Linked DNA regions of Starkeya sp. ORNL1. The protein of the gene in region 1 interacts with the protein of each later gene in a pairwise test. Links are inferred from orthologs where the notes say so. Each region holds a gene or a part of one and is shown on either strand. Other genes may lie near its edges. The genes, in order: cysK and cysE.

Region 1 (15,669 bases):
TCGTCGAGGTGCCGCCAGTCAGTTCGGCATCGACCGAGGTGACAAGCTGGGAGCCAATCACCTTGATGGTGCCGCCGCCGAGATTGAAATCGTAAGTGCCGCCTACACTGTTGTAGACGCCCTTGAGGCTGTCGCCGCCGATCTCCAGCGTGCCGCCGTCAAGGTTGTAGGTACCGTGGCCCCAACCGGCGAGGTAAAGCTCCGAGCCGGCCATGACGCGGAAGGTGCCACCGGTCTGGTCGATGGTGCCGTTGCTGTTCGCGACACCATCATTGCTCTTGTCGCGATCGCCGATGACCATGAAGCCGCGATCATTGATGATGTCGGCATTCGGCCGCAGCTCCACCAAGGCGTCGCCGCTAATGTTCAGGAAACCCGTGCCCGCGGCATTGGCTCCTGAATTGCGGCCGATGGAATGGCTGCCACCTTCCAGGATCAGCTGGCCACCACTGATGTCGTAGGTGCCGGTGCCGCCCTGATTGCCGATGTTCAGTGCGACACAATTGGCGATGGTGGGGCAGTCAGCCTTGAGATCCACCGTGCCGCCGGTCTGGGTGACGGTGCCGGTACCGCCGAAATCGCCCACCCGCAGCGCGACGCCGATGTTCAGCGTGCCGCCGGAGACATTGAGGTGGCCATCGGCGCCCGCGCCGCTGCCCACCATCATGGTGTCCCAGTTGGCGGTGCCGCTGGTGACGGCGAAGGCGCCCTGGTTCACCGCGCCTTCGCCCCGGTTCATGTCGGAATCGTCGATGATGAGGGTGCCCGCGCCGAGCTTGACGAAGCTGCCATACGGGTTGGTGTAGCTGTAATTGAGGGAATTGATGGTGCCGGAGAAGGAGCTGGTGTCGCCGGCCCCGACGGTCGCGGTGAGCTTGCCGGTTCCGAGATCAATGGTGCCGGAGCCCGAGAGGGCGCTGACATAGGCGCTGACGCCGTCGACACCAAGCGTACCGCCGGCACCGACGTTCAGGTCGAGTGGCTGGCCGCCGACCGGGGACGTCAGGCCGCTGCCGGGGGCAACCACGGCGGCACCTTCGAGATTGATGATGTTCGCAACGCCGTTGGTGATGGCGGCTGCGACGGCGGCGTCGAACTCCACCTGGTTGGAGACCGTGAACTCATCGGCGTGGCCCGGCGACGGCAGCCAGAGCGAGAGGCCGGCGACGAAGGCCAGTGCGGCTATAGCACTTGGATGGACCAATGCCGTGGTGCTGGAAAGCAGCTGACGAGAGACGGCCAAACCCGTCCGCCGGCTGGAGCGCACGGCCCCAACCCCATGAAAACGTTCCAACATAAGCCGGCCCCACAACCCCAAGTATCAGTGCCATATTCAATCATGGCTACCGTAACGGAGTCACCACCCCGAATGGTTGTGCAGCGCAGCAGTCAATATGGTACCTTGACGATTGCAAGTTGGCTGCAAATCGCAACGATCTTCAATCTTTTGAACGGTTCTCAAGGGATCGATTTGATAGGGCTATCAATGCTGCAAAGCAGCACGCGGGTTTCCGAGATCGTACGCATGCGAATCTTCTGCCGACTGATGCAGATCCGCCACAGTCGAATGGCACCAGGTAACCGGCACAAAGACAAACGCCCCGGAACGTGCGTTCCGGGGCGTTTCATTCAGTCGGTTAGATCGCGGGCAGCGTCAGATGGCGCTGTTGATCCACTGCACGAGCTTGGCCTTCGGCGCAGCGCCAACCTGGCGCGAAGCGAGCTTGCCGTCCTTGAACAGCAGCAAGGTCGGGATCGACATGATGCCGTACTTGGAAGCGGTGGCCGGGTTCTCGTCGACGTTCAGCTTCACGATCTTCAGCTTGCCTTCGAGTTCGCCGGAGACTTCGTCGAGCACGGGCGCGACCATGCGGCAGGGACCGCACCATTCGGCCCAGAAATCGACGAGCACGGGCTCGGAGGCATTGATGACGTCGGAGTCAAACGACTGGTCCGACACTTTTTCGACGCCCATTGGCGTGACCTTTCTGTCTTAGACAACGGAAGTTGCAGCCAAGGTGGTATCGCCAAGGCGCGCCGTCAAGCTGGCGTCACACTGACGTGTGGCGGGCCAGCGCAGCCGCCATCTCCTCTCGCCCCACAAGATGCACCAGCGGTCCCGCCGTATAGACCAGGCTGGCCTCGATCACCTTGCCGGGAAACAGCTTTTCCAGCAGCGCGGCATAGAGCGCGAGCTGTGTCACGTGGCCCTCGAGCGGGCGCGCCGGCGCCCGGGCGTCAGTCTTGAAGTCTGCAAGCCGCACATGGCTGGCCTGCACCGCCATGCGATCGATTCGCCCCGAGACGGTGATTCCGGGTGCGATCTCGCCGACGATCGGCACTTCGGCGCGGCTGTCCGGGGCGAATAGCGGGGCGATGCCGGGAAGCTCCAGCGTCGCCAGCGCTTCGTTGAGCAGCGCTTCGCGGGTGCCCTCGTCCCAGTCCGCCGCCTGCGCGCCGAGCAGCCGCCGGCCGGCCGCCGCTCGTTCGGCCGTATCGCGCAAGGCGAGCCCGACGAGCAGGCGATGCATCAATTCGCCGCGACGCATGGCCGTGAGCGCGGCGGCACTCGGTCCACCGCTGGAGACCGCCTGAGAAGGTGCGAGCGCCCGCGGATGCACGGGCGCCGCCACCGGCTTCACCAGTGCAGCGAGCAGCGCGCGTTCCTCGTCCGGGACCGTGCGCGGTGCCGGCGGCGAGATCGGTGCCGCCGCGACTTCCTCCTGCGGTCCGCGCCAGCGCCGCACCGTGCCGGCAAACCCCACCGCCGGCACTTCCACCGCCTCGGCATCGAGTGCGCCGCGCACCAGGTCGTACCAGCAATCCGGCCGTCGCTGCCGGCGGCCATCGGCGCCACAGACCACCAGCGCGCTTTCGGCGCGGGTCAGCGCCACATAGAGCAGCCGGCGATACTCCTCCATGGCCAGCGCCTCGGCACGCTGGCGCAGCACGTCCATGGCCGGGGTGTCGGTCTTCTTCGAGGGCGCCAGCAGCATCGCCCGCCGGCCGGCCGGCGTCTCGGCGCGCAGCAGGCCGGCATCGTTGCGCAGCAGCGGCCCGCTGGTGGTGTCGGCGAGGATGACATAGGGCGCCTCCAGCCCCTTGGCACCGTGCACCGTCATCACCCTGACCTCATCGCGACCGGCCTCCATGTCGCGCTTGGTGTCAACGCCGCCGCGCCGCAGGAAGGCGAGGAAGCCGGCGAGCGACGGCGTCGCTGCCCGCTCATAGGCGCGGGCCAGCGCCAGCATTTCATCGAGCGCATCCGACGCCTCGGCACCGAGGCGCGCCAGCATGCGGGCACGGCCGCGTTCGCGGCCCAGGACCCGCGCATAGAAATCGAACGGCCGCAGCGCCAGCGCCTCCGGCTTCAGGCGCGCCAGCATGTCGGCGGCGCCGCGCCATTTGGGCTGCTCGTCCGCCCGCGCCCGCAGTTCGGCATCAAGCCGACGGGGGGCGCGATTGGCGGCGAGCTCGATGAGGTCGCCATCGTCAAAGCCGAACAGCGGGCTCTTCAGCGCGCAGGCCAGCGCAAGTTCGTCATCGGGCGAGATGAGCGCGTCGCCGAGTGCCATCAGGTCCTGCACCGCGATGTGCTCGGCGACCACCAGGCGGTCGGCGCCGGCGACCTCGACGCCCTCGCGCTTCAAGGCGCGGATGATCGCCTCGAACAGCGCGCCGCGCCGGCGCACCAGCACCAGGAAATCGCCGGGCCGCGCCGGGCGCGCGCCCTCGCGGGCATGGACGCGGAAACCGTCGCGGATGCGGGCGCCGATATGGCCGGCAATGTTGCGGGCGAGCCGGCTCGCCGGATCGTCCTCGCTCGGCGCATCGAGCGGCTTCTGCCAGGCATCGAGCTCGATCTTCTCGCCCGGCGCCTCCGGCTCCCACACCTCGACGAGCGCCGGCAGCAGCGCGTGGATCGCCTCGTGATGGGTGCCGACGGTATCGGCGGAGAGGCCGACATAGGCCTCGGCGCGGCCGAACACCGTGTCGACGGCGCCGAGTATGCCCGGCGCCGAACGGAAGGAATGCTGCATCTCCAGCCGGCGGAACCCGCCTTCCGGCGCCAGCCGCTCGAAGGTGCGGCGCATATCCTCGAAGCGGCGCGGATCGGCGCCCTGGAATGAGAAGATCGACTGTTTCTCGTCGCCGACCACGAACAGCGTGCGCGTCTTCTCCTGGGCACCCGTGCCGGCAAAGAATTCGGCGACCAGCGGGCGGATCACCTCCCATTGCTCCGGGCTGGTGTCCTGCGCCTCGTCGACCAGCACATGGTCGATGCCCTGGTCGAGCTTGTAGTGCACCCAGGCGGAGGCGCCGGAGGAGAGCAGCCGGCGCGCCGCGGTGACGAGATCGGCGAAGTCGAGCACGCCGCGGGCGCGCTTGGCCGCCTCGTAGCGGCGCATCGCCTCGCGCCCGAGGGTGAGCGCGGAGCGCGTGCGCTCTGCGGCACGCACCGCCTTCAGCCGCATCATCAGCGGCGCTATGCGGTCGCGCTCATTGAGCAGCGCAGGAAAGCGCTCACGCACCTTGGCGGAGCCGAACTGGGTGTCGCCGTAGGGCTGGCCATCGTCCTTCAGGAACACTGCGGCATAGAGCTCCGGCAATTCCTCGTCGGGCGCGATGGCGGCCTCCAGCAGTGCGTGGCCGCGCCGCGCGCAATTGCCGCCATTGGCGATCAGCTCCTCGGCGAGGCCCCGCCAGGCGCCCCGGGGAATTTCCGCCTGCTCGACGAGAGTGCGGGCGAGCCCGGCTTCGTCGTCGCCCGGCGTACGGCCGACCAGCCGGTCGATCTCACCGGATGTCGCCGCCAGCGCCTCCGGCTCGGCGACCAGGGCGGCGATCAGCGCATCGATGCCGCCGTCCGCGGTCTCGTCGATCAGCAGGGCCAGCGCGCGACCGAGATCGCTATCCGGCGCGCTCGAGGCGGCAAGCACCACTTCGGCGCGGATGCGGGCGAGCAGTTCAAGGCGCGCCGCCTCCTCGATCTCGCCGAAGCCGGCCGGCACCCCCGCCTCGAACGGAAAGCGATGCAGCAGCGCGCCGCAAAAGGCGTGGATGGTCTGGATCTTCAGCCCGCCCGGCGTCTCCAGCGCCAGCGCGAACAGCCGGCGCGCCAATGCCCGGCGCCGCGCGTTGGCCGGGCGCCCGTCGGTGATCTCGATGGCGCGGTCGAGCGCGGCATCGTCGAGGCTCACCCATTTGCGCAGTTCGCCGAGCACGCGGTTGGCCATATTGGCTGCTGCCGCCTTGGTGTAGGTCAGGCACAGGATGCGCCCGGGCGGCACCTCGCTGAGCAAGAGGCGGATCACCCGGCGCGCCAGCACATGGGTCTTGCCCGAGCCGGCATTGGCGGAGACCCAGGCGGAGATGCCGGGATCGGAAGCCTGCGTCTGCAGGTTGGTGGCCGCGCGCGCCTGGGCGGAAGGCGGAATCACGCTCATTCGCCCTCACCCTCGCCACTGATCGACCATTCGCCGACCCGCGCCAGATGGCCGTAATCGCCGGTATTGCCGCGGAACATCGGCCGGCGCAGCGCGACATAGCCCTGCGCCGGGTTCTCGAAGGCGCGCACCAGCGTCTCCAGCCGCTCCAGAGTGGCATCGGCGAGCGTCGCTGCGCTGGCATCGGTGCCGACCACGCTCTTCTCTTCGAGCGGCGGGTTGCCGGAGCGCAGCCGGACATAGACGAGGTCCGCCGTCGGCGCCGGCGGCACCCCATCGAAGCCGCCGCGCGCGGCGATGCCGGCTTCCAGCGGCAATTGCGGCGAATAGAGCGCGGCGGTCTGCTTTGCCGTCGGCACGACGCCGGTCTTGTAGTCGAGGATCGCCAGCGCGCCGTCGCGGCGCACTTCGATGCGATCGGCATAGCCGGCGAGCCGGAACGGCCCGCGGGTGCCGGCAAGGCTGATGCGCCCGCCCGTTTCGGCGACGATGCGGGAAAGCTCGGCGCGCCGCATCCGCTCCCAGGCGAGGAAGGCCGGGATCAGCCGCTCGAAGCGCGCCCACCACAGCGCGTGCTCGGCGGGAAATGCCTCCAGCGGCGCGAAAGCATGCCGGCCGAAATCGCGCAGCGCGGTCTCGGCGTTCGCCGGAAGCGCCTCGGGATAGGCCTGCGCGAAATCGCCCAGCGCTTCATGCACCGCACTGCCACGCTCTGCGGCACCCGGGGCAGCGTCGAGCCCGTCGAGCGGGCGCAGCTTCAATATGTGGCGCGCATAGATGGAATAGGGATCACGCAGCCAGGTCTCGATCTCGGTCACGCTGAGCATGGTCGGGCGCAGCTCGACAGCCGGCGTCGGCGCCGGCCGGGAGATGCGCGCGGCGGGCGGGTCGGCATCGATCAACCGGGCGAGCCGGCGGAAACGCTCGCCACGCGCGAGCGTGTCATGCCAGCGCACTTCACCGCTCACCGCCGCCAGCCGCTGGAGGAAGCGCGAGGGCACGGTCGGCGCACCGCCGACCTTGGCGGCGCGGGCGAGGATGAGTTCCGGCGCGCCGCAGAACTGCGCGAAGTCATGGGCAGACAGGCCGATGCGCCGCTCCGGCGCCTCCAGCCCGAGTGCCGCACGCATCGGCCGACTGAGCCAGGGATCGGAGCGCACCGCCGCCGGCCAGCCATCCTCGACCAGCCCCGCCAGCACCATGCGGTCGACCGCGACGAGACGGGCTTCCAGCGGGCCGAGGATGCGCAGCCGGGCGTTGGCGTCGAGCGGCGGGCGCACCGACCAGGCCGAGAACAGATCCGGCAAAGCCGACGCATAGTCGGCTAACGTCATGTCCGAGGCGTAAGGTCCGCCCTCGCCGAGCGCATCGAAGGCCTCCGCCAGGATAAGCGTTGCCGCATCGCCGGGAGCCGCGGCGAAACCCTCGCGCACCGCGTCGCACGCCGCACGGTGCACGGCGACGAGATCGGCGAAAGGGTGCGAGCAGCGCCCGAGAGCGAGCAGCGGCGTCAGCGCCGCACCGATGCGGCCCGCGAGATCGGCGGCGATGCTGCGCTCGCTGTCGCCAATGCCGCGACGCGGATCGGTGCGGTGGAAATTGCGCGGATCGAACCCGGCCACGGCGGCGATCAGCCCATCCGCGTCCGCGGCGGGGCGCGGGCCGCGCAGCACCATCAATTCCAGCGCGTCGGTGACACTCGCCAGCGCGCTTGCCTCCAGCCCGAAGCGGGCGTGCGGATGACGCAGCAGCCCCACCAGTGGCACCGGTGCCAGTTCGTCCGCCGCAGCGTCGGCGACCAGCCGGGCGAGCCGGCCGGCAACGCTCTCGGACAGCGGCTCGCCGGCGGAATCGTCGATCGCGATCCCGAAGCGCAGCAGTTCCGCCGCGACACGGCGAGCGAGATCGCGGTCCGGCGTCACCAGAGCCGCGGTCCTGTCCGCAGTCTCCAGCGTCTCGCGCAAGGCGATGGCGATGGTGAGCGCCTCCTCGCGGGCATCGTCCGCCTCGATGACCGCGACATCCGCCAACGCTGTCCCGACCGTCGCCGGCCAGGCATTGCCAAGGCTGGCCCAGGCGTCGGTGGCGAGCGCGGGGCGCAGCGCCTCGGACAGCAGGCGCTCGCGGCCAAAAAGGGCGGGCGCGCCGAGCACCTTCACATCCTCGCGTTCGACGCCGACCAGCGCCAGCAGCCGGGCGAGACCATATTGCGGGTGGCTCGGCGCCGGCTGCTCCTTGTCGATCAGGCCGCGCCACGCCGCCTCGTCCAGATCGGTGTCGAGGCCGGGCAATACCAGCGCGCCAAGCGGCAGCCGGGCGACGCTGGCCAGCAGGCGGGCGGTCGCCGGCATCGAGCCGGTCGAGCCGGCCGCGATCACCGGGCCGGCATCTTCCCCGAGCGCGGCAAGGCGGGCGGCCTCGGCGGCGATCAGCCGGTCGCGCCGCACGCTGCCGTCAATGGCATTCATCGCGGCGAGCAATGCCGGCCAGGCCTCGCGCGCGATCTTCAGGAAATCGAGCGCCATGTCCCAATAGCGGTCGTGCTCGCCCGGAACGAGGTCGTCGAGCCGCTCCCATGGCACTTCCTGCGCCGCCATCTCGTCAATCAGCTGGCCCAGCGCATCGGCGAGCGCGAGGCCGGCGCCCGGGCCGGCTGCAACCGCGGCCCGCCCGTCATCGTCGCGCAGCAGGTCGCGCCAGCGCCCGACAAGGTTGGCGAGGGCGAGGCGGCGCGTCGTGGCGGGAACCGAGGAGGGGGGCTCGGTGAATTCCTCGGCGAAGGCCAGCGCGTCCTCGTCGACATCGCCGAGCGGTACGATGCGCGGCAGCAGCGTCGCACCACTGGTCTGCGCCAGCAGCGCCTCACCGAGGAGCCGGCCGGCGCGGCGGGTGGGCAGGAACACGGTGGCGGAGGCGAGCGCGAGCGGATCACCCCTCGGCGCGAAGCCGGGCACTAGATCACCGTCCAGCAGCGCCCCGGCCAGCGTCGCCAGGAACGGCGCGGAGGCCGGCACGGTGAAGAGGCGCGGCGTGCGACTCATGTGTCCTCCCGGTTCGGCCCCGCTTATAGCCGTTTTACATACGGGATTGTCGTCATCCCGGCCGCAGGCGCAGCCGGAGAGCCGGGATCGCGCGCCGACGGTGCGCCCCTCTCCTCACGCGATCCAGGATACGCCCTGCGGCCGTTCCGGGATGACGATTTTTGAGGACAAGCTCAATCCACCGAATGCAGGATCGCCTCTTCCGCCTCGGCAATGGCTTCCGGGGTGCCGACATGCATCCACACGCCCTCCAGCCGCAGCCCGAACAGGCGGCCTTCCTCCGCCGCCCGCCGGAACAGGTAGGTGAGCGAGAACGGACCTTCCGGGGAATCGTCGAATAGCTCGGGCCGCAGCACTGCGGCTCCGGCATAGACGAAGGGGGCGACGCTGCGCTCGCCGCGGAAGGTCAGCGCGCCCTGGCCATCCATGACGAAATCGCCGCGCCCGTCATAGCCGATCGAGGCCGAGGTGGGGGCGAGCAGCAGCAGCCCGTCCATCCGCTCCGGATCGAAGCCGTCGATCAAGGTCGGGAGATTGGGGCGGATGCCTTCGATCCAGATAGTGTCGGCATTGATCGAGATGAAAGGCGCGGGGCCGAGCAGCGGCAGTGCGCGGCGAATGCCGCCCCCGGTCTCCAGCAGCGCGTCGCGTTCGTCGGAGAACACGATATCAGGGGGCCCCCTACGCTGGCGCAGATGGCGCTCCATGAGGTCGGCATGGTGGTGCAGATTCACCACCGCGGTGTCGATATCGGCCTCCGCCAGCCGATTGAGCACATGGTCGATCAGCGCACGGCCGCCAACCTCGACCATCGGCTTCGGCCGGGTGTCGGTGAGCGGGCGCATGCGGGTGCCGATACCGGCAGCCAGCACCATGGCGGATCGGATCGGGCTCATCAGCTTGCCGAGGTCTCTGGGGTTGACGATGGTGCCGAAGCGGCCTCACCCGCCGGTTCGGCGGGCGGGGAACCAGGCTCCGGCTCCGGCGGATCCGGCGGTGACAGGGTCGGCGGTGGCAGATTCGGCGACATGTCCGGCGAGGTCAGGCTGGGGGTCGGCAGGCTCGGCGGTGGTACATGCGTCTCATACCACGCCTTCAATCCGGCCAGATCGGGGAAGGCAAGGCAACGGTCGAGATAGCTCCAGATGCGCGGCATGTGGCGCAGATAATGCGGCTTGCGGTCGCGCTTATCGAGCCGGGCGAAGATACCGAGGATCTTGGTGGCGCGCTGGGCGCCGAGTATGGCGTAGCTTCCCGCAAAACCGCGGACATCGAAATGCGGGTCGGCCTCGCGGCGCGCCTTGGCGTAGCGCCCGACCAGCGAAAGCTCCAGTTCCTCCGGCACATCGATCCGGGCATCCTGCGCCAGCGAGACCAGGTCATAGGCCGGCGGGCCCATCAGCGCGTCCTGGAAATCGAGCAGGCCGACACGGGCCAGCCCTTCGCGCTCGGGCAGCCACATCAGGTTCGGCGAATGGAAGTCGCGCAGCGTCCAGACCGGCTTCATCGCCATCGGGCCGCTGAGCGCTTCCGTCCAGAGCGAACGGAACAGCTCGCGCTGCTCGGGCGAGGTCGGCGGCAGGCCCTGGTGCGGCAGATACCAGTCGACCAGCAGTTCGGCCTCGATGAGGAAGGCGCCGATGTCATAGGGTGGCAGCGTATGCTCGATATTCGGCGCCACCGGGAGCGTAGCCGGCAAATCGAGCCTGTGCAGCGCCGCCAGCACGTCGGTCGCCGCCTCGTAGCGCTCCGCCACCGGGGCCGGCGGGGTGCCCTCCACCACCGCTCCGGTGCCGAAATCCTCGATCACCAGCAAACCGGCCTCGAGGTCGGCGGCGTTCACGACCGGCGCCGAGAAGCCGCGCGCCTTCAGGCCCCTCGCCATGGCAACGAAGGGACGGACATCCTCGGCGAGGTGGGCGATGGCGCTGTAGGGCAGGCCGTCGCGCACCGGGGGGCCGTCCGGTCGGCGCGGCGCATCCATCAGCACGGCGGTGCGCCTCGTGCCGACCAGGCGCTCATAGGTGCGCGAAGAAGCGTCGCCCTGCAGATGCCGGCGGCGGGCGGGGCCGAAGCCGGCGAGGTCGATCAGCGCCCGCGTCGCCCGCATCCGCATCAAGGCGGTTGCCAGTCGGCCATGGCCGATGAGGCGGACGCGCCGCACTGTCGGCGCCGCGCCCGGCGGCATGGAGAGCGATATGTCGAGCCGGTCCGGCGCCAGCGCCGCGCCGCCGGCGCGATCCGGCCATTCCACCAGCGTGATGGCGCCGTCGCGCAACTCGTCCCAGCCGATCTCCTCGAGCTCGGACGGATCGGCGACGCGGTAAAGATCGGCATGCACCAGCCGGGCGCGCGGCAGCTCATAGAGCTGGAGAATGGTGAAGGTCGGGCTCGGCACGTCGAGCCGCTCGTCGGCGGCGATCTCGCGCACCAGCGCGCGGGCGATGGTGGTCTTGCCGGTGCCGAGCTCGCCGGACAGCGCCACCATGTCGCCGGGCATCAGCATGCTGGCGAGGTCCATGGCGAGGCGCGACGTCGCCCCCTCGTCGGGCAACACGACGTCCCAGCTGGTCACGTTCACGGTTGCGGCTTCGTTCATCCCGCCCGCCTTCCTATTGCCCGCCGCCGTCGAGCGGGAAGCGACACGTCACCAGCGTGCCGCCGCCCGGTGCCGGCTCGATGGCCACGGTGCCGCCGTGCAGTGCCATAAGCGAGCGCACGATGGAAAGCCCCAGCCCGACACCGCGATGGCGCGAGCCGTTGGTGTGGCTCTCGAAACGGTCGAACACCCGGGTACCGAGCTCGGGCGAGATGCCCGGCCCCTCGTCGCGCACGCGGAACAGCATGGTGCCGTTCAGACGCTCCGCGGCGAGCGTCACCGTCGAGCCGGTGGGCGCGAAGCCGACCGCATTGGAGAGCAGATTATAGAGGATCTGCCGCACCCGTTTGGCGTCCGCCCGGAAGTCGCCCGGGCCCTGCGGCGCCTGGATGGCGAGCTTCACCCCGCCCTCGGCCAGGCGATCGCGTACGCCCTCGGCGGCGCCTTCCATGACGGCGCGGGCGTCAACCTCGGCGAGGTCGAGCGTCATCGCGCCGGCGTCGATGGTGGCGAGATCGAGGATGTCGTTGATGATGGCGAGCAGCGCGGCGCTGGATTCGGTGATGTGGCTCACATAAGCGCGCTGCTTCTCGTTCAACCCGCCGATGCCGGAATCGTCGAGCAGCTGGGCGAAGCCGATGATGGTGGTGAGCGGCGAGCGCAGCTCATAGGAGACATGGCTGACAAAGGTGCTCTTGAGGTGGTCAGCCGCTACCAGCGCCTCGTTGCGCTCCACCAGCACGCGCTCGACATGGACGGTGTCGGTGACATTTCGGAACGTCACCAGCGTACCACCATCCGGCAATGGCTGGGTCGAGCCGTCGAGAATGGTGCCGTCGGTGCGCTCCATGCGGAAATTGCTGGGGCGGCGGTCCTCGATCGTCGTCACCGCAGCGCGCAGCGTGGTCCAGAGCTGCGGGTCGGCGCCGAGCGGCCGACACAGCGCCACCACGGCATCGATGTGCGGGCGCTCCTTCAGTGCCATCGGCTGCAGCCGCCACAGATCGAGGAAGGCGGAATTGAACAGATCGAGCCGGCCGTCGCTGTGGAACACCGCCACCGCCTCGGCGAGCGCATCCAGCGTCTCGCTGCGGATGCGGGTGAGCGCGTTGTACCGGCTCTCCAGCGCGAGCCGTTCGGTCACTTCGTCGGCGAGATAGGTGACGCCGCCTTCGGGGTTCGGCGCGGTGACGACACGCAGCGTGCGCCCGCCCGGCAGATGCCACCAATGCTCGCGCGGCTCGATGGCGCGATAGGCCTCGTGCAATTCCTCGCGCCAGGCCCGGAAATCCGCCTGTTCGGGGAGCCGGCGCGCCGCACGCAGCCGGTCGAGCACCGCGCCGTCGGTCGGCCGGTCGTCGAGGAAGGCCGGGTCGAGCTCGAACAGGCGGGCATAGGCGGCATTGTGGAAGGCGAGCCGGCGGTCGCGGTCGAAGATCGCCACCGCGGTGGAGAGATGATCCAGCGTGCGCCGGTGCGCGCCGATCACCGCGGCGAGCTCGGCGCGTACCGCTTCGGTCTCGGTGGCGTCGAGCGCAATGCCGGCGGAGCTGCCGCCGACGGCGACCTCCAGCACGTCGAGCATGCGCCGCTTGCCGGCGACCACCACGGGCAGGCGCTGCGAGAAGGCGTGGCCCGTCTCCTGCGCCTTGCCCGCTGCCTGCCGGGTCGGCGCGTCGAGCAGGCTGAGCGCCCGGGTGCCGGCATCCGCGACGTCGCGGGCCTCCACCGCATGGACATAGGCGGCGTTGCCCCAGGCGAGGCGGCCGTCACTGCCGCGCACCCAGGCCGGAGCGGGCAACGCCTCCAGCAGCGTCCGCAGCGCCGCGGAATCCGCTTCCAGCCGGCGATGCGCCTCGATCAGCCGGGCAAGATCCCCGCGCACGCCGGTCACCTCGCGCAGCCGCAGCACCACGGCGCTGCCGACCGGGCGGCCTTCCGCCTCGACATGCCGGCCATCGTGGGTGACGAGCGACAGCGAGAGCGCCACGCCGCGCCGGCGCAGCCGGTCCACCGCCTCGTCGGCCTCGCGCGCCGAGGATGGCGCCAGCCAGGCGCCGAAAGCGAGCAGGCGGGATGGCGCGACCACGCCGGTGAAGGCGGCGGTATTGCCAATGATCTCCGGGTCGGCGCCGGGATCGCGCCACACCACGATGATCTGCGGCTCGGCCAGCAGCAGCGCGCGGCCTTCCTCGATCTGCGCCTCAAGCCGGGCGATCTCGCTCAGCGTCGCCGCCTCGCGCCGCGACGCGCCCATGCGGTAGCGGACATGGACGATGGCAGTGGTGGTGGCGAAGGCGATGACGCCGACGAACAGCGCAAAGGCGATCAGCGCGCCGCGATCGAGCGCGCCCAGCGACATCGCCGCGCCGGAAAGCATGTCCTGGACGGAATTCTGCGCATGGGCCGGCGCGATACCGGCGCCCAGCAGCGACAGCGCCATTGTGGCGTGGCGCGAGGCACGGCATAGCACGGCCGGAAGGCGGCCCGCCGGCCGCCCCGCTCGTGCGGCGTCCCGCGCACCCCTCATCCCGGCCGGTCGCGCCATATCGCCCCGGTTCCCCCTCGCCCCAGTCACCGATGCGCAAGCGGGGCCGGGAAGCTCCCGCCGGCGCGAATCAGTCTTGACTTTACCGAAGGGGGTCCAAGCCTAGAAGGGGCGATCCTGGAAGAGGCGATCAGAGCCCTTCGAACAGCGCGGTCGACAGATAGCGTTCGGCGAAGGACGGAATGATGACAACGATGGTCTTGCCGGCCATTTCCGGGCGCGCGCCGACCTCGAAGGCGGCGGCGAGCGCCGCGCCCGAGGAGATCCCGACCGGAATGCCTTCCAGCCGTGCCACCGCGCGGGCGGTCTCGAAAGCGGTCTGGTTGCCGACGGTGACCACCTCGTCGATCACCGAGCGGTCCAGCACCTCCGGCACGAAGCCGGCGCCGATGCCCTGGATCTTGTGCGGACCGGGCTGGCCGCCGGACAGCACCGGGCTGTCCTCGGGCTCCACAGCGACCATGCGCAGGCCGGGCTTGCGGGCCTTGAGCACCTGGCCGACGCCCGTGATGGTACCGCCGGTGCCGACACCGGAGACCACCACGTCGACCGCGCCGTCGGTGTCGTTCCAGATCTCCTCCGCCGTGGTGCGGCGGTGGACGGCGGGGTTCGCCGGATTGCTGAACTGCTGCGGGATGATGGCGTCGGGCAATTCCTTCACCAGTTCCTCGGCCTTGGCCACCGCGCCGCGCATGCCCTGCGCCGCCGGCGTCAGCACCAGCTCGGCACCCAGCAGCGCCAGCATCTTGCGGCGTTCCACCGACATCGATTCCGGCATGACCAGGATCAGCCGGTAGCCCCGCGATGCCGCCACGAAGGCAAGCGCGATACCGGTATTGCCGGAGGTGGGCTCGACCAGCACTGTGGTCGGCTTCAGCACGCCGGCCTCTTCCATCGCCTCGATCATCGAGACGCCGATGCGGTCCTTCACGCTGCCGATGGGGTTGAAGAACTCCAGCTTGGCGAGGATGCGGGCGTGAACCCCGCGCTGCTGCGGCAGGCGGTTGAGCTGCACCAGCGGGGTGTCGCCGATGGTTTCGGTGATGGAGTTGTAGACGCGCCCGCGCCCCACATTGGCGGCGGGGACGGCAGGCTTCAATGCGGGCTCGGCCATGGATATCTCCAACGTGTCCGGCGGACCGGAACGATTATTCTCGTCGGCAGCGTGCCTACCATATCCACGTCGAGACGTCGAGAAACGAGATTATCAACAAATCTAGATGGTGAAATCTATGCCTTCCGGCAAGCCGCGCCTGGCGCCGTCCTGGGCGGCGGTACGGCACAGCTCTTCGATGGTAACGCCGTCCAGCGCCACCTCGAAGCCGCGCTCCGCCTCGGCGACCGCCGGCTGCACGATCTCGCGGACGATGGGCGGGAAATTGCCGATCGCGTCCTCGGCATCCTGTTCCACCACCCGCACCACATCGGCGACGGTGATGCGCCGCCGTTCGCGGGCCAACTCGTAGCCGCCGCGTGGACCACGCACGCCCTTCAGCACGCCGGCATGCACCAGCGCCTGCAGCACGGGCTCGAGATGGCGGGGCGGCAATTCGTGCCGGGCGGCGAGTGCCTTGGCAGCGACGGGCGTGCCGCGCGCGTGAAGCGCGACGTCGACGACGGCCGCAATGGCGAGCAGGCTCTTGTCGGACAGACGGGGCATGCGTCTTGGCTAGCGCGATCCGACGCCGCCGTCGAGACCCGTCGAGCCGAATCCACCGCTCCCCCGTGTTGTTTTTTGCAAATCACCGGATTCGATGAGCGAAACGCGGGTGACCGGAGCCACCACCAGCTGGGCGATGCGCTGGCCGCGCGCCAGCGTCACCGGCTCGGAGCCGAGATTGACGAGAATCACCTTGATCTCACCGCGATAGTCGGCGTCGACCGTGCCCGGCGCGTTCAGCACGGTGAGGCCGTTCTTCAGCGCGAGGCCGGAACGCGGGCGCACCTGCGCCTCGAAACCGTCCGGCAGCGCGATCGCGAGCCCGGTCGGCACCGCGGCGCGGCCGAGCGGGGGCAGCGTCAGCGGCTCGGCCT
Region 2 (15,644 bases), 3.3 Mb from region 1 along the record:
ATCGTCGGGATCGATATCCTCGAGCCTCGTCTGGATGCGCCAGACATGGCCCGACGGATCACGGAACTGCGCGACCCGATCGCCCCAATAGACGTCCTCCGGCCGTGCGCCACGGGCCTGGGGCGAGGCGCCCATGGCGATGGCGCGTGACAGCACGGCGTCGACGTCCGCGACATGGACGGTGAAGAAGGACGTCGCTGCACCGGCCGAGGCCGGGGAGCGCGGCCAGTCCGCGCGCGGCGCCTCGCGCCAGCATGGGTTCTCGCGGGTCACGACGAGGGCTGCCTCGCCGAGCTTCATCTCGATCGCATCTACCTCGGAAGCCGATCCATGCCGCCGGATTTCCTGCGCGCCGAGCACGATCCGGTAGAATTCCGCCGCCACCGCTACGTCACGCACAATCAAGGTCACGCCGAGTTCACCAGCGCGCAGTCCGCCTCTGATCGCCATGGCACTCTCTCCGAAACGACATCCGCTCCGCAATGCGGGACGCGGATGAAAGAACGATTCCGGATAGGGTGCAAGAAGAATGTTCACTAAATGTTCTCATCCCTCACGCGCCCCGAAGCAGTGCAAGAAGGGCGAGCGCGGCGAGGACGACCATGGCGATGGTGAGCGCCACGGCAAGCTCCACCTGCATCAGCACCAGGCTGCCGAGCACGACGCCGGCGACGAAGCTCAGCCATGAGACGGCATAGACCAGCCATTCGGCCGAGCGCGTGCCGTCGCGCAAGGTACGGGCCAGCGACTGCCCGAGGCTGAACAGAGCGCCGGTGACGAAGCTCTTGCCGATATCAGCCTTCAGCACGACCTGGTGCACGCTGTTCTGCATGCCCATGGCAGTGGCGACCGGCAGCAGCGCGAACGTGCTTCCCGAGGCCAGCACCAGAACGAGCGCGAAAGCGAATAGTGCCACCTCGGCGCCGAGCACCCGGGTCATGGCGAAGCGCGGGGAGACGTCAGTCAGCAGTGCGCCGATCCCGGCGCCGACCACGAACAGCGCGATCACGGCTCCGGCGAGCACGATCGTCGCGTGGTCCCATTCGGCCACGGCGATGCCGAAGCGGGTGGTGTTGCCGCTCATGAAGGAGAGGTAGAGCTTGCCGATATGAGTATAGCCGATGGCATCGACGAAGCCGGCCGTCAGTGTCGTCACCGTGGCCAGGACGAAGGCAGGGCGTTCCTTCACGGGCCCCACCGATAGATCCAGCCATAGCGCTCCAGCAGCGCGGCGCCGGAGCGGGCGCGCAGCACGGCGTCGCGGGCGAGGCGGGCGGGGCCGCCGAGATGATAGATGCGGTCGGCGGCGCGGGCGGCGGTCTGCACCCGGGTGACGCGGCCGATGCGGCGCTGCTCGAACACCCGCAAAGCGGCCGCCATGTCATCGCCGGCCTCGGCCAGCGTCACGCCGAGCACGCAGGCATCTTCCAGCGCCTGCGCCGCGCCCTGGGCGAGGAAGGGCAGCATGGCGTGGGCGGCATCGCCGAGCAGCGTTATCGGGCCGGTGCCCCAGTTCTTCGTCAGCGGCTCGAGATCGAACAGCGCCCAGCGCAGCCAGCGCTCCGGCGCGCCGATCAGGGCGCGAACGTCGCCATGCCATTTGCCGAAGACGGCAGCGAGTTCCTCCGGCCCGGCGCCGATGCCCCAGCCGTGCGAGGGTCTCCGGTCATTGGTGATGGCGACGAGATTGACCGCGCCGCCGCCGCGCACCGGATAGCTCACCATGTGCGCGTCCGGACCGAGGAACAGGCGTACCACCGGCTCGTTGAAGCGGCCTGGCAAGTGCCCGGTGGCGACGGTCGCCCGCCATGCGGCGCGATGGCGGAACACCGGGCTGCCGCGCCCGCCCAGCCGGTCGCGCACCGTGGAGCGGATGCCGTCGGCACCGATCAGCGCATGCGCCCGGTGCTCCTCGGTGTCGCCGCCGCGATTGGCGAGCACGGTGACGATGCCGGCATGGACGGCGAATTCCTCTACCGTGCGCCCGAGCCTGAGGTCGATCGTCGGCTCGTCGCGCACCGCGGCCAGCAGCGCGGCCTGCAGGTCGGCGCGGTGGATGACGAGGAAGGGGGCGCCGAAGCGGGTCTGCGCCTCGCGGCCCATGCGGGCCTCGGCCAATTGGCTGCCGCTGCGCCCGTCAATGACCTGGAAGGCTTCCGGGCGCACGGCGGTCGTGCGCAGGCGATCCAGCACGCCGAGAAAGGCGAGGCAGCGCGTGGCATTGGCGGCGAGCTGGACGCCGGCGCCGGCTTCTTCCAGTTCGATGGCGCGCTCCAGCACGGTGACGATATAGCCGGCGCGTGCCGCGGCGAGCGCGGTGGCTAGCCCGCCTATCCCGGCACCTGCGACGACGATGGCACGTGTGGGCAAGTCCTCACCGCTCAGGCGGCGGCAGGCGTCTCATAGAGGCACCCCGGCGGGTTGGTATCGGTGCCGTGGAGGCTGGCATCGAAACGGTACAGCGTCGAGCAATAGGGACAGATGATCTCGTCGTCCGAGCCCATGTCGAGGAAGACATGCGGGTGGTCGTAAGGCGGCCTGGCGCCGACGCACATGAATTCCCTGGCGCCGATGCGGATCGCCGGCACGCCCGCGGAATTGTGGAAATGGGGAACGACGTGGCCCGCCATGGTCTTATTGTCCCGTGCCTTGCTACTTGTTGCGCGGAACATAGCCGTTCCGCGTGCCGGATCAAAGCGCAAGCAAGCTCTTCCGTTCGCCACAATGCCGCATCATATCTCGCGGGCTTCGCAGGATTTGCGCTCCAGATGTCCCGCCTTATCGCTGCCCTCGGTTTCCTCCTGGCTTTTGCCGGCGCGGCCCATTGGGTCGTGCCCATGGGCCGGCACGCGCTGGCCTATGCCATGGCGCGGGACGATGCGGCGCGGATCGCCGATCTGGAACTGGATCAGGTGCTGACCGAACCGCGCGTCGCCAGCGAGATCGAATCGGCGCTGGCCGCCAATGATGCCGAGCTGGCGCAGAGCTTCGTGGCGCTGGCGGACGCGCGACACATCCCGGTTGCCGCCACTCTGCGGGCGCGGGTGGCAGTGGAATCCAGCACGACGGCGCAGGCGGTGAATGGCGCCGGGCGCTTCAGCCGCGGCTTCGTCAGCGGGCAGGCCGAGGATCTCGCCGGGCTGGCGGGCGCCACCGCCGCCGACCTCACCGTATGGGGTGACCTGCGCGATGCCGGGCGCGAGGCGATCCATTGGGCCAAGGGCGAGGACGTTGACCAACTGGTCCTCGGCCTCTCTGCGGCCGGCATCGTCGCCACCGGTGCCACCTACGCGACCTTCGGCGCCTCGCTTCCGGTGCGGGCCGGCCTCAGCGCGCTGAAAGGCGCGCGGCGCGCCGGCGTGCTCGGCGTGCGGCTGGCGGAGGATCTCGCCGGGCTGGTGCGGCGCGGCGCCAAGGGGCCGGCGCTGCGGCTCATCGGCGATATCGGCACGGTGCAGGGCAAGGCCGGAACCCGGGCGACGCTGCTCGGCCTGCGCCAGGTCGACGATGCCGCCGGCGCCGCGCGGCTGCGCCGGCTTGCCGAGGTAAAGGGCGGACAGACGCTGGCCACCGTCAAGATGCTGGGGCGCGGCGCACTGTTCGTGACCAAGACCTTCGCCAAGCTCGCCTGGTGGATCCTGGCGGCGGTGTTCAACCTGTTCGGCCTGATCGCCGCGTTCAATTCCGCCGTCGTTGAGATGGTGCGGCCGTTGTGGCGGCGTAGGCGGCTCGGTGGTGAATTGCTGGGGCTAGGCGGAGCACTCATCCCTGTCTAGCGTGCCACCGTCCTTTCAACGGCCGCACGAGACCCATGCCCACCTTCCAGCACGACGGCATCGAGTTCGCATTCCTCGACGAGGGGGAGGGCGAACCGATCCTCCTCATTCATGGCTTCGGCTCCACCAAGGAGATCAACTGGGTCGGCCCAGGCTGGGTCTCGACGCTGACGCGGGCCGGCCGGCGGGTGGTCGCGATCGACAATCGCGGTCATGGTGCCTCGGGCAAGCTCTATGACCGTGCACTCTACGAACCCCGGCTGATGGCCGGCGATGCGCTGGGGCTGCTCGACCATCTCGGGCTGCGGCGCGCCGATGTCATGGGCTATTCGATGGGCGGGCGGATCGGCGCCTATGCGGCGCTCGCCGCGCCGGAGCGGGTTCGCTCGCTCATCCTCGGCGGCATCGGCATCAATCTGGTCGAGGGTGTCGGGCTGCCTGTCACCATCGCCGAGGCGCTGCTGGCGCCCTCTCTCGACGATGTCACCGATCCCACGGGACGGATGTTCCGGGCCTTCGCCGAGCAGACCAGGAGCGACCGGCAGGCGCTCGCCGCCTGCATCTATGGCACGCGCCAGCAGCTGGACGCCGAGGACGTGGCGCGCATCGCGGTGCCGACGCTCATTGCTGTCGGCACCAAGGACGAGATCGCCGGCGACGGCCTCAAGCTCGCGGCACTGATACCGTGGGCGCAAGCGGTCGATATCCCCGGCCGCGACCACATGCTCGCGGTCGGCGACAAGGTGTTCAAGCAGGCGGTGCTGGAGTTTCTGGAAGAGCGGCCGTGAGCGGTATGGCGTTCTTGAGAAAATGAATCAAGAGTGGCCGAAAACATTGGTATGACAGTGTATTGTCGGTGGGTACTCATAAAATGAATCCGCTATAGCGGCGTCATCCCCGACGGCCGAAGTCCGATCCGGGATCGTAGGGAGGTGTTGTGCACCACCTTCTTGCGATCCCGGCTCTCCGCTTCGCTGCGGCCGGGATGACGGCTGCTCAAAGTGAGAGGCCGCATATCGACTTGGCGTGCTATCCCCAAGCGACTGGTACCGGGTGCCGCGCGCCCTGATGTGACGGTTTGGCGGCTCATGTGACGATTCAGCGGGCTGGTTTTGGCCTCGCTACACGCCTCGTTCAGCACTGCGTGAGGTGCACGGCCGCCTTGGGCTGGACGGAATAGGCGCTCCTCCCCAGCTATGTTACATATGCCGCCAAAATCCGGCCCCAAATCCAATCAGGGCCGAACGCTCGGGACATCGCATAATGGCGCAGAACAGCTTCCATCTGGTCGATACGGCCGCACGTTCCGTCGAGAAGCTCGACCCGGTCTGGTCGCGCATCCGCGCGGAGGCCGAGGAGATCGCGGCCAATGAGCCGGCGCTTGTCAGCTTCATCTTCTCCACCGTGCTCTATCACCATTCGCTGGAGCGCGCCGTGGCGCATCGCATCTCGCAGCGGCTCGACCATATGGACGTGCCGGGCGAACTGATCCGCCAGGCATTCGACGATGCCTTCTCCGCTGATCCGACGATCGGCGCCGCCATCCGGGCCGATATCATGGCGGTGTGTGACCGCGACCCCGCCACTGCGCGAGCGATCGAGCCGGTGCTCTATTACAAGGGCTTCCACGCCATCCAGACCCATCGCCTGGCGCATTGGCTGTGGCAGAACGGGCGCCGCGACTTCGCCGCCTATCTGCAGAGCCGCTCCTCGGCGGTGAACCAGGTCGACATCAATCCGGCGGCGCCGTTCGGGCGTGGCATCTTCTTCGACCACGCCACCGGCATCGTGGTCGGCGAGACCGCGGTGATCGAAGATGACGTTTCGATCCTGCAGGGCGTCACGCTGGGCGGCACCGGCAAGGAAACCGGCGACCGTCATCCGAAGATCCGCCGCGGCGTGCTGATCGGCGCCGGCGCCAAGGTGCTCGGCAATATCGAAGTCGGCCGCTGCGCGCGCATCGCCGCCGGCTCGGTGGTGCTGAAGCCGGTGCCGCCGAACTCCACCGTTGCCGGCGTCCCGGCCAAGGTGGTCGGGGAGGCGGGCTGTGCCGAGCCCGCCCGCTCGATGAACCAGATGTTCGACCTGCCTTTCATCGGCGAGGCGATCTAAACCACAGCCGTTCTTGAGGAGAGGCTGACGCGGGCGGTTGCGCCCGCGCGGCTGCCGTGGCAAGCGTGCGGGCATCGTTCACACGATCGGTTCGCACACGCTGGCAGGAGCATGGCCTTGGAAAAGAAAGACCTCGAGCGCGTCCAGACCTATATGCGCCGGCTGTTCGGCAATGCGCAGATCAAGGTCGTCGCCCGTCCGAAGAAGAAGGATTCCGCCGAGGTCTATATCGGCGACGAGTTCGTCGGCGTCCTGTTCGAGGACAAGGAGGATGGCGACCTCTCCTATAATTTCCAGATGGCCATTCTCGATACCGACCTCGAGGATTGAGGCGGGCATGCCGGTCTATCAGCTCGACGGCAATACGCCGGAATTCCCGGAGGCCGGGCGCTACTGGATCGCGCCCGATGCAACGGTGATCGGCAAGGTGCGGCTCGGCGACGAGGCGAGCGTCTGGTTCGGCACCGTCATACGCGGCGACAATGAGCTGATCGATGTCGGCGCGCGGGTGAACATCCAGGAACTGTGCGTGCTGCACACCGATCCCGGATACCCCATGACCATCGCTGCCGACTGCACCATCGGGCACAAGGCGATGCTGCATGGCTGCACCATCGGCCCGAACAGCCTGATCGGCATGGGCGCCACCGTGCTGAACGGGGCGAAGATCGGCGCCAACAGCCTGGTCGGCGCCGGGGCGCTGATCACCGAGGGCAAGGAATTCCCCGACAATTCGCTGATCGTCGGCGTGCCGGCCAAGGTGGTCCGCCCGCTCGACGACGACATGGTGGCGCGCATCCGCGGTACCGCCGCGCATTATGTGCGCAACTGGCGGCGTTTCGCCGCCGGGCTCGTGCCGGTCGGCTGAACCTTACGGCAACCATCTCGATAAAAAGAGCCGGCCCCCTGGGGAAGGGAGCCGGCTTCACGCGTCCGGTCTCGGGGACGGGGTTGGGATGCGACCGGACGTAAGAGGTCAGTTGCGCCCGACGGTCGCCGGGGCGCCGACATCGCCGAGCGAGACCCAGGCATCGGGATCGCCCTGCTTCTGGCGCTTCACATAGCGATAGCCGGTGTCGTACCAGGGCAGGATCTCGGCTTCCTGATTGTCGAGCACGAGGTCGCCATGGTCGGTGGCGACCATCAGCACCGAGTGGCCGTCGCCCTTCTTGTCGCGCACCACGGCGATCAGCAGGGTTTCCGCCGGCCAACCGAGCGAGATCAGCGTGCGGCGCTTCAGCAGCACATAGTCCTCGCAGTCGCCATAGCCGTCATCCGGATAGGTCCAGCGCTCGACCTCGCCATAATGTTCGAGATCGGTCAGCGGCTGGATGCGGGCATTGATGTCGTCATTGACCTTGCGCAGCTGCGCATAGTCGGCGGCGTCGAGCTGGATGCGCCCGCCGCGGCCATTGCCGTGGCCGCAATCCGCCGGGTTCTGTGCACAGAACTGCACATAGCCGATCGGCGCCGATGTCGTCCGGCCCACCGTGATGTTGCCGGTGCCTTCGGTCAGCATCGCCAACCGGTTATTCGCCTGCGCCTGAGCGGTGCCGGCCAGGCCAAAGCCCAGAACCGTTGCCAGCATCGCCGCGACCAGGGCTCGTTCGAGCCTCTTTATCATCGCGTACCCATCCCCTGTCGATGGGTGGATACTGACACAAAGCTTTTTATCCCGATCTAAGCTGACAACATCATTCAGAGATACATTCGACATGAATTGTTAACGGCTGTTTTGCTTGCCGTTAACCACTCGCGGAGAGGAAGGATTCATGTGTGACGGATGTGCTCTGCTTCAACATCCTTCGAGGCTCGAGCCATGCCCGAGCACCTCAGGATGAGGTCGCTTTAAAAACGACCTCATCCTGAGGTGCGAGCGCCAGCGAGACTCCAAGGATGTTCAAGCAGTGGGACGGGCAGGGCGCTCAGTAGCGCGGCAGGTCGCCGTCGCTGTCGTCGGTGCCACCACGTGCGAACTCGATGGCGAAGCCCTGGTCGATGTGGCGGACCACCGTGCCATGCGTCTTGCCGAGCATCACGCTGGTGCCGATCGCCGGGCGCAGGTCGGTAGCGACGGCGGCGCCAGACAGCGAGACGTCGATGACACGGCAATTGATCTCGCTGCCATCTGGGAAGCTGACGGTGGTGAGCGTATCGCGCGGCGTGGCGCGCTCGTGGCGGCGATCCTCGGGCAGGCCGAGCAACTGGCGGTTGGCGAGCCAGGTGAGCTGGTCGGCAAGCTTGTCGCGCCGGCGCAGCGTCGCCCAGATCGACATGGCAAAGCCGCGGTCGAACTGGCGCACCACGACGCCCTCGATGCGCCCGACATGATCGAGATAGGCGACCACGCGCTCGCCGACGCGGGCCATGACCGGCGCGGTGATGGCAACGCCGCCCGGCGACATGTTGAGCGTCTGGCACGGGAACTCCCGGCGGTCCTCCAGCATGAAACGGCCGAGCAGGGCGACCCGCACGCGCTGGTGGCGACGGCGCTCATCCGACAGCGGCAGCAGGAGCGCTCGCGGGCTCTCAATCATGAGGCGGCAAAAATCCCTCTACGAATGCTGCGAAGCTGGCATAGGCAGTTTAACGTCTTCTAACGTCGACCACCAAATCTCGCCGCAATTCGCCGCTCTTCGGCCACAACACGACGAATCGCAAACAGTTTCACTCCCATGATACCGTTAGCGGACAATTAAGGTTAATGACTGGTTGACGATTCGCTGCCTTGGCGTGCCGGCGGCGATGGCCTAGCTTGCGGTCATCCACTGATTGCACTGTCGGCGCCTTCCTTCGAGGGCGCCCCGGATAAGGGGAGGCGGCACGCGACAGGAGCCGGCGGCAACGCCGGACGCGTTCCGTACAAACCGGGGGAGAGCTCAGCTCTCCCCCTTTCTTTTTACCGGCATGGGACGGGAGCAGCGACGCGATGCCGCTTGCCGCGCGCTCCCGGCGCGCCTATGTCAACGGCCGTGCTCGATCCGGTTCACCCAGCAGCGCTGAAGCGCCAGCCGTTATTCAACGTTCCTGCGGTGATCACCGCATTGGCGGCGTTGATGCTCGTGATCCATGGCGTGCGGGCGCTGATGAGCCAGGACGCCGACATCGAGACGCTGGCGCTCTTCGCCTTCATCCCGGCGCGCTACGATCCGTCCATCATCACCGACGGCGTGCTGCCCGGCGGCACCGGCGCGGATATCTGGACCTTCGTCACCTATGCGCTGCTGCATGGCGACATCACCCATATCGGCGTGAATCTGTTGTGGATGCTGGCTTTCGGCAGCCCGGTGGCGCGCCGTTTCGGCACGCTGCGCTTCCTCGCCTTCTTCGCCATCACCGCGGCGGCAGGGGCGGCGGCGCATCTCGTCACCCATCCGAACGAACTGGTCCCGATGATCGGCGCCTCGGCGGCAATCTCCGGCTGCATGGCGGCGGCGATTCGGTTCGTGTTCGCTACGCACGGCTTCGAGGGACTGCGCCCGGACGGCTTCGAGGCGGTGGTGCGCCGCCCCGCGGCGCCGCTCTCGGTGGTGCTGCGCGATCGCCGGGTGATCGGATTCGTCGCGGTGTGGTTCGTCATCAACCTCGCCTTCGGTCTCGGCGCCCCGGTGGGCGCGGAGACCGGGACCATTGCCTGGCAGGCGCACATTGGCGGATTCCTTGCCGGGCTGCTGCTGTTCCCGCTGTTCGATCCGGTGGCGCGGCGCACTGAGCCGTTTCCGCGCGGCGAGGGCTACTGAAGCCAGCCCCTCGAAACCGGCCTACTGAATCCGGCTCTTGCACAAGATGACGCAAGGGCGGATCATTCCTCCACATGCGCCGCAAAGGCGTGGACCCAGAAGCGAACGTGGCCTCGATCGTTAGGGCCGCGTCGTTCGGGAAAGGAGGAAGACATGACGGTTCGGGCCATTCTCGACAGCAAGGGCCATGACGTTCTGACCATCCGCCCGGATTCCAGCCTGCGCGATGCCGTGCAGTTGCTTGCCGAGCACCGCATCGGTGCCGTGGTGGTGACGGACGGCGTCGGGCAGGTGGCCGGCATTCTTTCCGAGCGCGATGTGGTGCGCGTGATCGGCAAGGACGGGCCGGGCCGGCTCGACGATGCGATCTCCACCGTGATGACGGCCAAGGTGATCACCTGCAACGGCACCGAGACGGTGCACGAGGTGATGGAACTGATGACCGGTGGACGGTTCCGTCATATCCCGGTGGTGGAGCGCGGTCGCCTCGTCGGCATCATCTCGATCGGCGACGTGGTGAAGTACCGCGTCGCGGAGATGGAGCGCGAGAGCCAGACCATGCGCGAATACATCATGTCGACGTGAGATTCGGAAAAGTTGTCATCCCGGAACGGCCGTCAGGCCGTATCCGGGATCGCTGGAAGGTGACGCGCGGGACTTCACGCGATCCCGGCTCTCCGGCTTCGCCTGTGGCCGGGATGGCGCCTTCAGAAGTGCGGCTTCCCGTAAACCGTCTTCGGGTCGAAGACCTTGCCGGCATCGTTGGCGGTGAGCTTCAGCTCCGGTGACGGGGCTGAGCCGAGCGGCACCGAGCGGAAGAAGCAGGAGCGGTGACCGGTGTGGCAGGCGGCGCCCGGGCCCTCCATGCGCACGCGCAGCACCAGGGCATCCTGGTCGCAATCTACGCGAAGCTCGACCACGCGCTGGATGTGGCCGCTCTCCTCGCCCTTCTTCCACAGCCGCCCGCGCGAGCGGCTGAAATAATGCGCCTCGCCGGTCTCGATGGTGAGCGCCAGCGCCTGCGCATCCATATGCGCGACCATCAGCACGTCGCCCGCATCCGCATCGACCGTCACCGCGGTCACCAGACCGGCCGCGTCGAATCGCGGCGCCAGGCGGTCGCCTTCCTCGATCTCGGCCTTGTCCCTGAGGGTGGCGTAAAGCGGGTCGCTCACGGCAGCATCGCGGATCATCGGCCGGCGCGGAGCATGCTCATGAAGCGCACCTGCTCCTGAGGGTCGTCGCGGAACACTCCGGTGAACTGTGTCGTCACCGTCGAGGTGCCGGGCTTCTGCACGCCGCGCATCGCCATGCACATGTGCTCGGCCTCGATCATCACGGCGACGCCACGCGGCTTCAGCGTGTCGTCGATGGCGGTAATGATCTGCGAGGTGAGGTGCTCTTGCGTCTGCAGGCGGCGGGCATAGAGCTCCACCACCCGGGCCATCTTGGACAGGCCGACGACGCGTTCCACCGGGAAATAGCCGATGTGCACCTTGCCGCTGAACGGCACCATGTGGTGCTCGCAGTGCGAATAGAAGGTGATGTCGCGCACCAGCACCATGTCGTCGAAATTGCCGATCTCGCCGAAGGTACGGTCGAGAATCGCCGCTTCCGGGATGTGGTAGCCGGAATAGAGCTCCTCATAGGCGCGAACCACGCGCTTGGGCGTATCGACCAGGCCCTCGCGGTTCGGATCATCGCCGGCCCAGGCAATGAGGGTACGCACGGCGGCTTCGGCGTCTTCGCGCGACGGGCGCTTCTTGGCTTCCGCCTCGCTCTGGGCACGATGCATCAGGGATCTCAGCACGGCATCCATGACGAACTCCGTTCGACGGCGCGTTTCTTACCGGAGCGCCGGGGTGTCACCGGTTTTTGTCGCCATGTCCACGACGTGGCGGCGTCTGGCCGCTCGATCATGTACCGTGACTTTGTCCGCAGCCTTTGTCGCCTTTCGGCTTCTTTCGTCCGCGAACAGTCCCTCCTATATAGGGGAGTGACGAAGGCCCGCAATATTTCGCGCCGATGTTCCGGCGCGCAGGACGGTCACGGCATGCTGAACGAGGTCTATAACAGGCGCATCATCGAGCTGGCGGCGGACATACCACGCCTCGGCCGGCTCGCGACGCCGGACGCCAGTGCAACGGCGCATTCCAAGCTTTGCGGTTCGACGGTGACGATCGACCTGGCAATGCATGACGGCAAGGTGACGGATTTCGCCCATGAGGTGCGCGCCTGCGCACTCGGGCAAGCGTCGTCTTCCATCATGGCAGGGTTGGTGGTCGGCTCGACCGCCGACGAATTGCGCGCGGTGCGCGAGACGATGCGCCGCATGTTGAAGGAGAACGGCGCGCCGCCCGACGGGCGCTGGGCCGAGCTCGCGGTACTTGAGCCGGTGCGCGACTACAAGGCGCGCCACGCCTCGACCATGCTGACCTTCGACGCGGTGGTCGACGCGGTCGGCCAGATCGAGGCCAAGGCCGCCAACCGGCAGGTTGCCGCCGCCGAGTGAGTCGCGCCGAGCCCTCATCGCTCGGTGAAGAAGGTGAACAGCACCTCGCCATCGGCGCCGGTGAGGCAGAGGAAGCGGTTCGCCCGATCGGTGCGATCGCGCCTTATATAGGCCTCGCCCATCAGCACGCCCTTCACCGCGGTGTCGCCGAGCTTGCCGTCGGCGTCGGCGATGGTGAGGCCGTCGACATCGATGAATATATCCTCGACCGAAGGTGATTGCTGCTTCAGCCGGGCGAGGGCACGCTCCTTGCACGCGGCCACGCGCTGCATGTCCTTGTCGCCGGCGTCGACGCTCGGCTCGTCCGCGGGTGCCTCGGTCGCCGGGGGGGCTTCCGGCGGCTTGGGAACCGGGACAGGCTCGGCCGGCTTGGCGGGCGGGGGTGGTGCGGTTTGTGCGCCGGCACTGCCGGCGGCAAGAAGCGCCGACAGCACGAGCGGTATGAGGAGACGATGTGGGGTGGCTGGCATCGGGTATCTCCCTGACAACGCTCCGTCTACGGCCTGCGATAATGCAGGGGACGGTGCGATGTTCCCGATGCGCGGTGAAGCCGGAATGGCGGCCGGCGCTTTCCGCCGGCCGCAAGTCGCTGCTACGAAGCGATCAGCTGCCGTAGCCGAGGGCGTGGCGGACTTCGGCCTTAGCCTGCTCGAAATCGGCTTTGAACTGCGGATTCTGCAGTTCCTGGGCGGCGATCAGGGTGCCAGCGATGCGGCCGGCCTCGATGTCGGTCTTGTAGTGCAGGCCGCCGACCATGCGGTTATGCGCGAAATCCGCGGCGCGGGCGAAGATCTCGGCGCGCTTCTCCGGCACCATATTGGCGAGCACCACGGCGGTGAGATAGGCGAAGGAGGCATGGCCGCTGGGATATGCGCCGCTGTTGGAGATGGTGATGCCCGGCTTGACCCGGCTGTCGGCCTTGTGCGGGCGCGGGCGCTTCCAGACGTCCTTGGCGGGGTCCACGATAAAACCCTCGTCCTCGGCCACCTTGGCGAAGAACGCCTTGGCGAGGGGCAGCTTCTCCGGGGTGAAGTCGGGGCCGAAGACATTGGCGAAGCGGAACACGTTCTCCTGCACGTCCGCCTGGGCGGCGGCGACCTGCTCGGGCGTATTGTTCTGCTGGATGACCAGAAGCTCTTCGATCTCGGCCTTGCTGGTGGCGGAATCATTGGCGGGCGGCGGCGCGAGCACCTTCAAGAGGTCGAGCTGCTCATGGGTGATGTAATTGCCGCCCTCGGCAAAAGCGGGCACGGCAGTGAACAGGACGAGGAGCGTGGGAAGGACCGCAATCCGGCGCATGGGATTTCACCTGAAATGTTGGAATTGAACGCGGCCGAAAATAGGAAACGGCATGTGACGAGAACGTGTCAGCTGCCAGGTCATCGGTCTGATTTGTAAGTGAATAATATGAGCGATCGTGAGTTACCAAAGGTTATATTTCGTTACGTCAGCGCCGTACCGCGCACGATTCTGCGCATTCCGATACTTACCTATCGTTATACACTGTCCTCCTTCATGGGGCGTCAGTGCCGATATTTGCCGACGTGTTCCGAATATGCCGATACGGCAATCGCCACCCACGGCGCCTGGGCGGGCGGCTGGATGGCGGCGGGGCGCATCTGCCGCTGCCACCCCTGGGGCGGCTCCGGATTCGAGGCGGTGCCTGTCGAATTGCCGCCAAATGGCGTGTGGTATATGCCGTGGCGCTATGCGCGCCGGCCTTCGAGCTGGGTGCGTAAAGTCGACTGATTACCGCTGACCAACAAGCCTACCTGCGTGGTTCGCAGGAGTGGGCAGGAGAAAAGCCGATGATCCATCTCACCTTCCCCGATGGCGCTGTGCGTGAGTTTGCTCCCGGCACCACGGGCGCCGAGGTCGCCTCGTCGATTGCCAAGTCACTGGCCAAGAAGTCGCTGGCCATGAAGCTCGACGGCACGCTGGCCGACCTGTCCGATCCGATCACCACCGATGCGAAGTTCGAGCTCGTCACCCGCGAGAGCCCGGAAGCGCTGGAACTGATCCGCCACGACGCCGCGCACGTGCTGGCGGAGGCGGTGCAGGAGCTGTGGCCGGGTACCCAGGTGACCATCGGCCCGGTGATCGAGAACGGCTTCTATTACGACTTCTTCCGCAACGAACCGTTCTCGCTGGAGGATTTCGCTGCGATCGAGAAGAAGATGCGCGAGATCATCGCCCGCGACGCGCCCTTCACCAAGGAAGTGTGGAGCCGCGACGAGACCAAGCGCGTCTTCGCCGAGAAGGGCGAGGCGTTCAAGGTCGAGCTGGTGGATGCGATCCCTGCCGACCAGTCGATCAAGATCTACAAGCAGGGCACCTGGTTCGATCTCTGCCGCGGCCCACACATGCCGAGCGTCGGCAAGATCGGCAATGCCTTCAAGCTGATGAAGGTGGCCGGCGCCTATTGGCGCGGCGATTCCAACAATCCGATGCTGACCCGCATCTACGGTACCGCCTGGCGCACCCAGGAAGAGCTCGACAACTATATCCACCAGCTCGAGGAAGCCGAGAAGCGCGACCACCGCCGGCTCGGGAGGGAGATGGACCTGTTCCACTTCCAGGAGGAAGGGCCGGGCGTCGTGTTCTGGCACCCGAAGGGCTGGACCCTGTTCCAGGGCCTCGTCTCCTATATGCGCCGGCGGCTCGCCGCCGACTATGCCGAGGTCAATGCCCCGCAGGTGCTCGACAAGTCGCTGTGGGAGACCTCCGGCCATTGGGGCTGGTACAAGGAGAACATGTTCAAGGTGCAGTCCGCGGGCGACGGCACCGAGGACGAGCGCGTGTTCGCGCTGAAGCCGATGAACTGCCCCGGCCATGTGCAGATCTTCAAGCACGGCCTGAAGAGCTATCGCGACCTGCCGATGCGCCTCGCCGAGTTCGGCGCGGTGCACCGCTACGAGCCGTCCGGCGCGCTGCACGGGCTGATGCGGGTGCGCGGCTTCACCCAGGACGATGCCCACATCTTCTGCACCGAGGAGCAGATGGCGGCGGAGTGCCTGAAGATCAACGATCTGATCCTCTCGACCTATGCCGATTTCGGCTTCGACGAGATCATCGTGAAGCTCTCCACCCGACCCGACAAGCGGGTCGGCTCCGACGAGGTGTGGGACCACGCCGAGGAGGTGATGGGCCGGGTGCTGGAGCAGATCGCGGCGCAGTCCAACCGCATCAAGACCGGCATATTGCCGGGCGAGGGCGCCTTCTACGGGCCGAAGTTCGAATACACGCTGCGCGACGCCATCGGCCGCGAATGGCAGTGCGGCACCACGCAGATCGACTTCAATCTGCCGGAGCGCTTCGGCGCCTTCTATGTCGATGCCGACGGCACCAAGAAGACCCCGGTGATGATCCACCGTGCCATTTGCGGCTCGATGGAGCGCTTTACCGGCATCCTCATCGAGCATTTCGCCGGGCACTTCCCGCTGTGGCTGGCGCCGATCCAGGCGGTGGTGGCGACCATCACCTCCGAGGGTGACGAGTACGCGC

What was found.
Region 2: the proteins of cysK (region 1) and cysE interact in binary tests that used the Escherichia coli proteins (3 or more experiments, as listed by UniProt). The link is inferred for Starkeya sp. ORNL1 from one-to-one orthologs.

The regions. Positions count from the first base shown.
Region 1 is NZ_CP048834.1:3,586,075-3,601,743, forward strand. What follows is about bases 12,758-15,669. They hold cysK (cysteine synthase A), read right to left. Parts: upstream 14,750-15,669; coding sequence 13,766-14,749; downstream 12,758-13,765. Other genes in these bases: G3545_RS17090 (PAS domain-containing sensor histidine kinase), read right to left, coding at 12,758-13,530; G3545_RS17100 (Rrf2 family transcriptional regulator), read right to left, coding at 14,852-15,295; dut (dUTP diphosphatase), read right to left, coding at 15,305-15,669. Outside these bases: G3545_RS17060 (autotransporter domain-containing protein), read right to left, coding at 1-1,243; trxA (thioredoxin), read right to left, coding at 1,655-1,975; double-strand break repair helicase AddA, read right to left, coding at 2,052-5,447; double-strand break repair protein AddB, read right to left, coding at 5,444-8,488; G3545_RS17080 (nucleotidyltransferase family protein), read right to left, coding at 8,662-9,384; tRNA (adenosine(37)-N6)-threonylcarbamoyltransferase complex ATPase subunit type 1 TsaE, read right to left, coding at 9,384-11,087; more of G3545_RS17090, read right to left, coding at 11,101-12,757.
Region 2 is NZ_CP048834.1:322,043-337,686, forward strand. What follows is about bases 4,077-6,963. They hold cysE (serine O-acetyltransferase), read left to right. Parts: upstream 4,077-5,039; coding sequence 5,040-5,888; downstream 5,889-6,963. Other genes in these bases: G3545_RS01555 (alpha/beta hydrolase), read left to right, coding at 4,077-4,564; G3545_RS01565 (DUF3126 family protein), read left to right, coding at 6,006-6,218; G3545_RS01570 (gamma carbonic anhydrase family protein), read left to right, coding at 6,226-6,756; G3545_RS01575 (transglutaminase-like cysteine peptidase), read right to left, coding at 6,865-6,963. Outside these bases: G3545_RS01530 (VOC family protein), read right to left, coding at 1-450; G3545_RS01535 (YoaK family protein), read right to left, coding at 554-1,189; G3545_RS01540 (FAD-dependent monooxygenase), read right to left, coding at 1,186-2,370; G3545_RS01545 (zinc-finger domain-containing protein), read right to left, coding at 2,382-2,630; G3545_RS01550 (hypothetical protein), read left to right, coding at 2,769-3,776; more of G3545_RS01555, read left to right, coding at 3,812-4,076; more of G3545_RS01575, read right to left, coding at 6,964-7,512; G3545_RS01580 (PilZ domain-containing protein), read right to left, coding at 7,814-8,425; G3545_RS01585 (rhomboid family intramembrane serine protease), read left to right, coding at 8,849-9,628; G3545_RS01590 (CBS domain-containing protein), read left to right, coding at 9,782-10,213; hisI (phosphoribosyl-AMP cyclohydrolase), read right to left, coding at 10,336-10,803; GTP cyclohydrolase I FolE, read right to left, coding at 10,818-11,447; G3545_RS01605 (iron-sulfur cluster assembly scaffold protein), read left to right, coding at 11,682-12,140; G3545_RS01610 (hypothetical protein), read right to left, coding at 12,155-12,610; G3545_RS01615 (phosphatase PAP2 family protein), read right to left, coding at 12,744-13,439; membrane protein insertion efficiency factor YidD, read left to right, coding at 13,548-13,889; thrS (threonine--tRNA ligase), read left to right, coding at 13,949-15,644.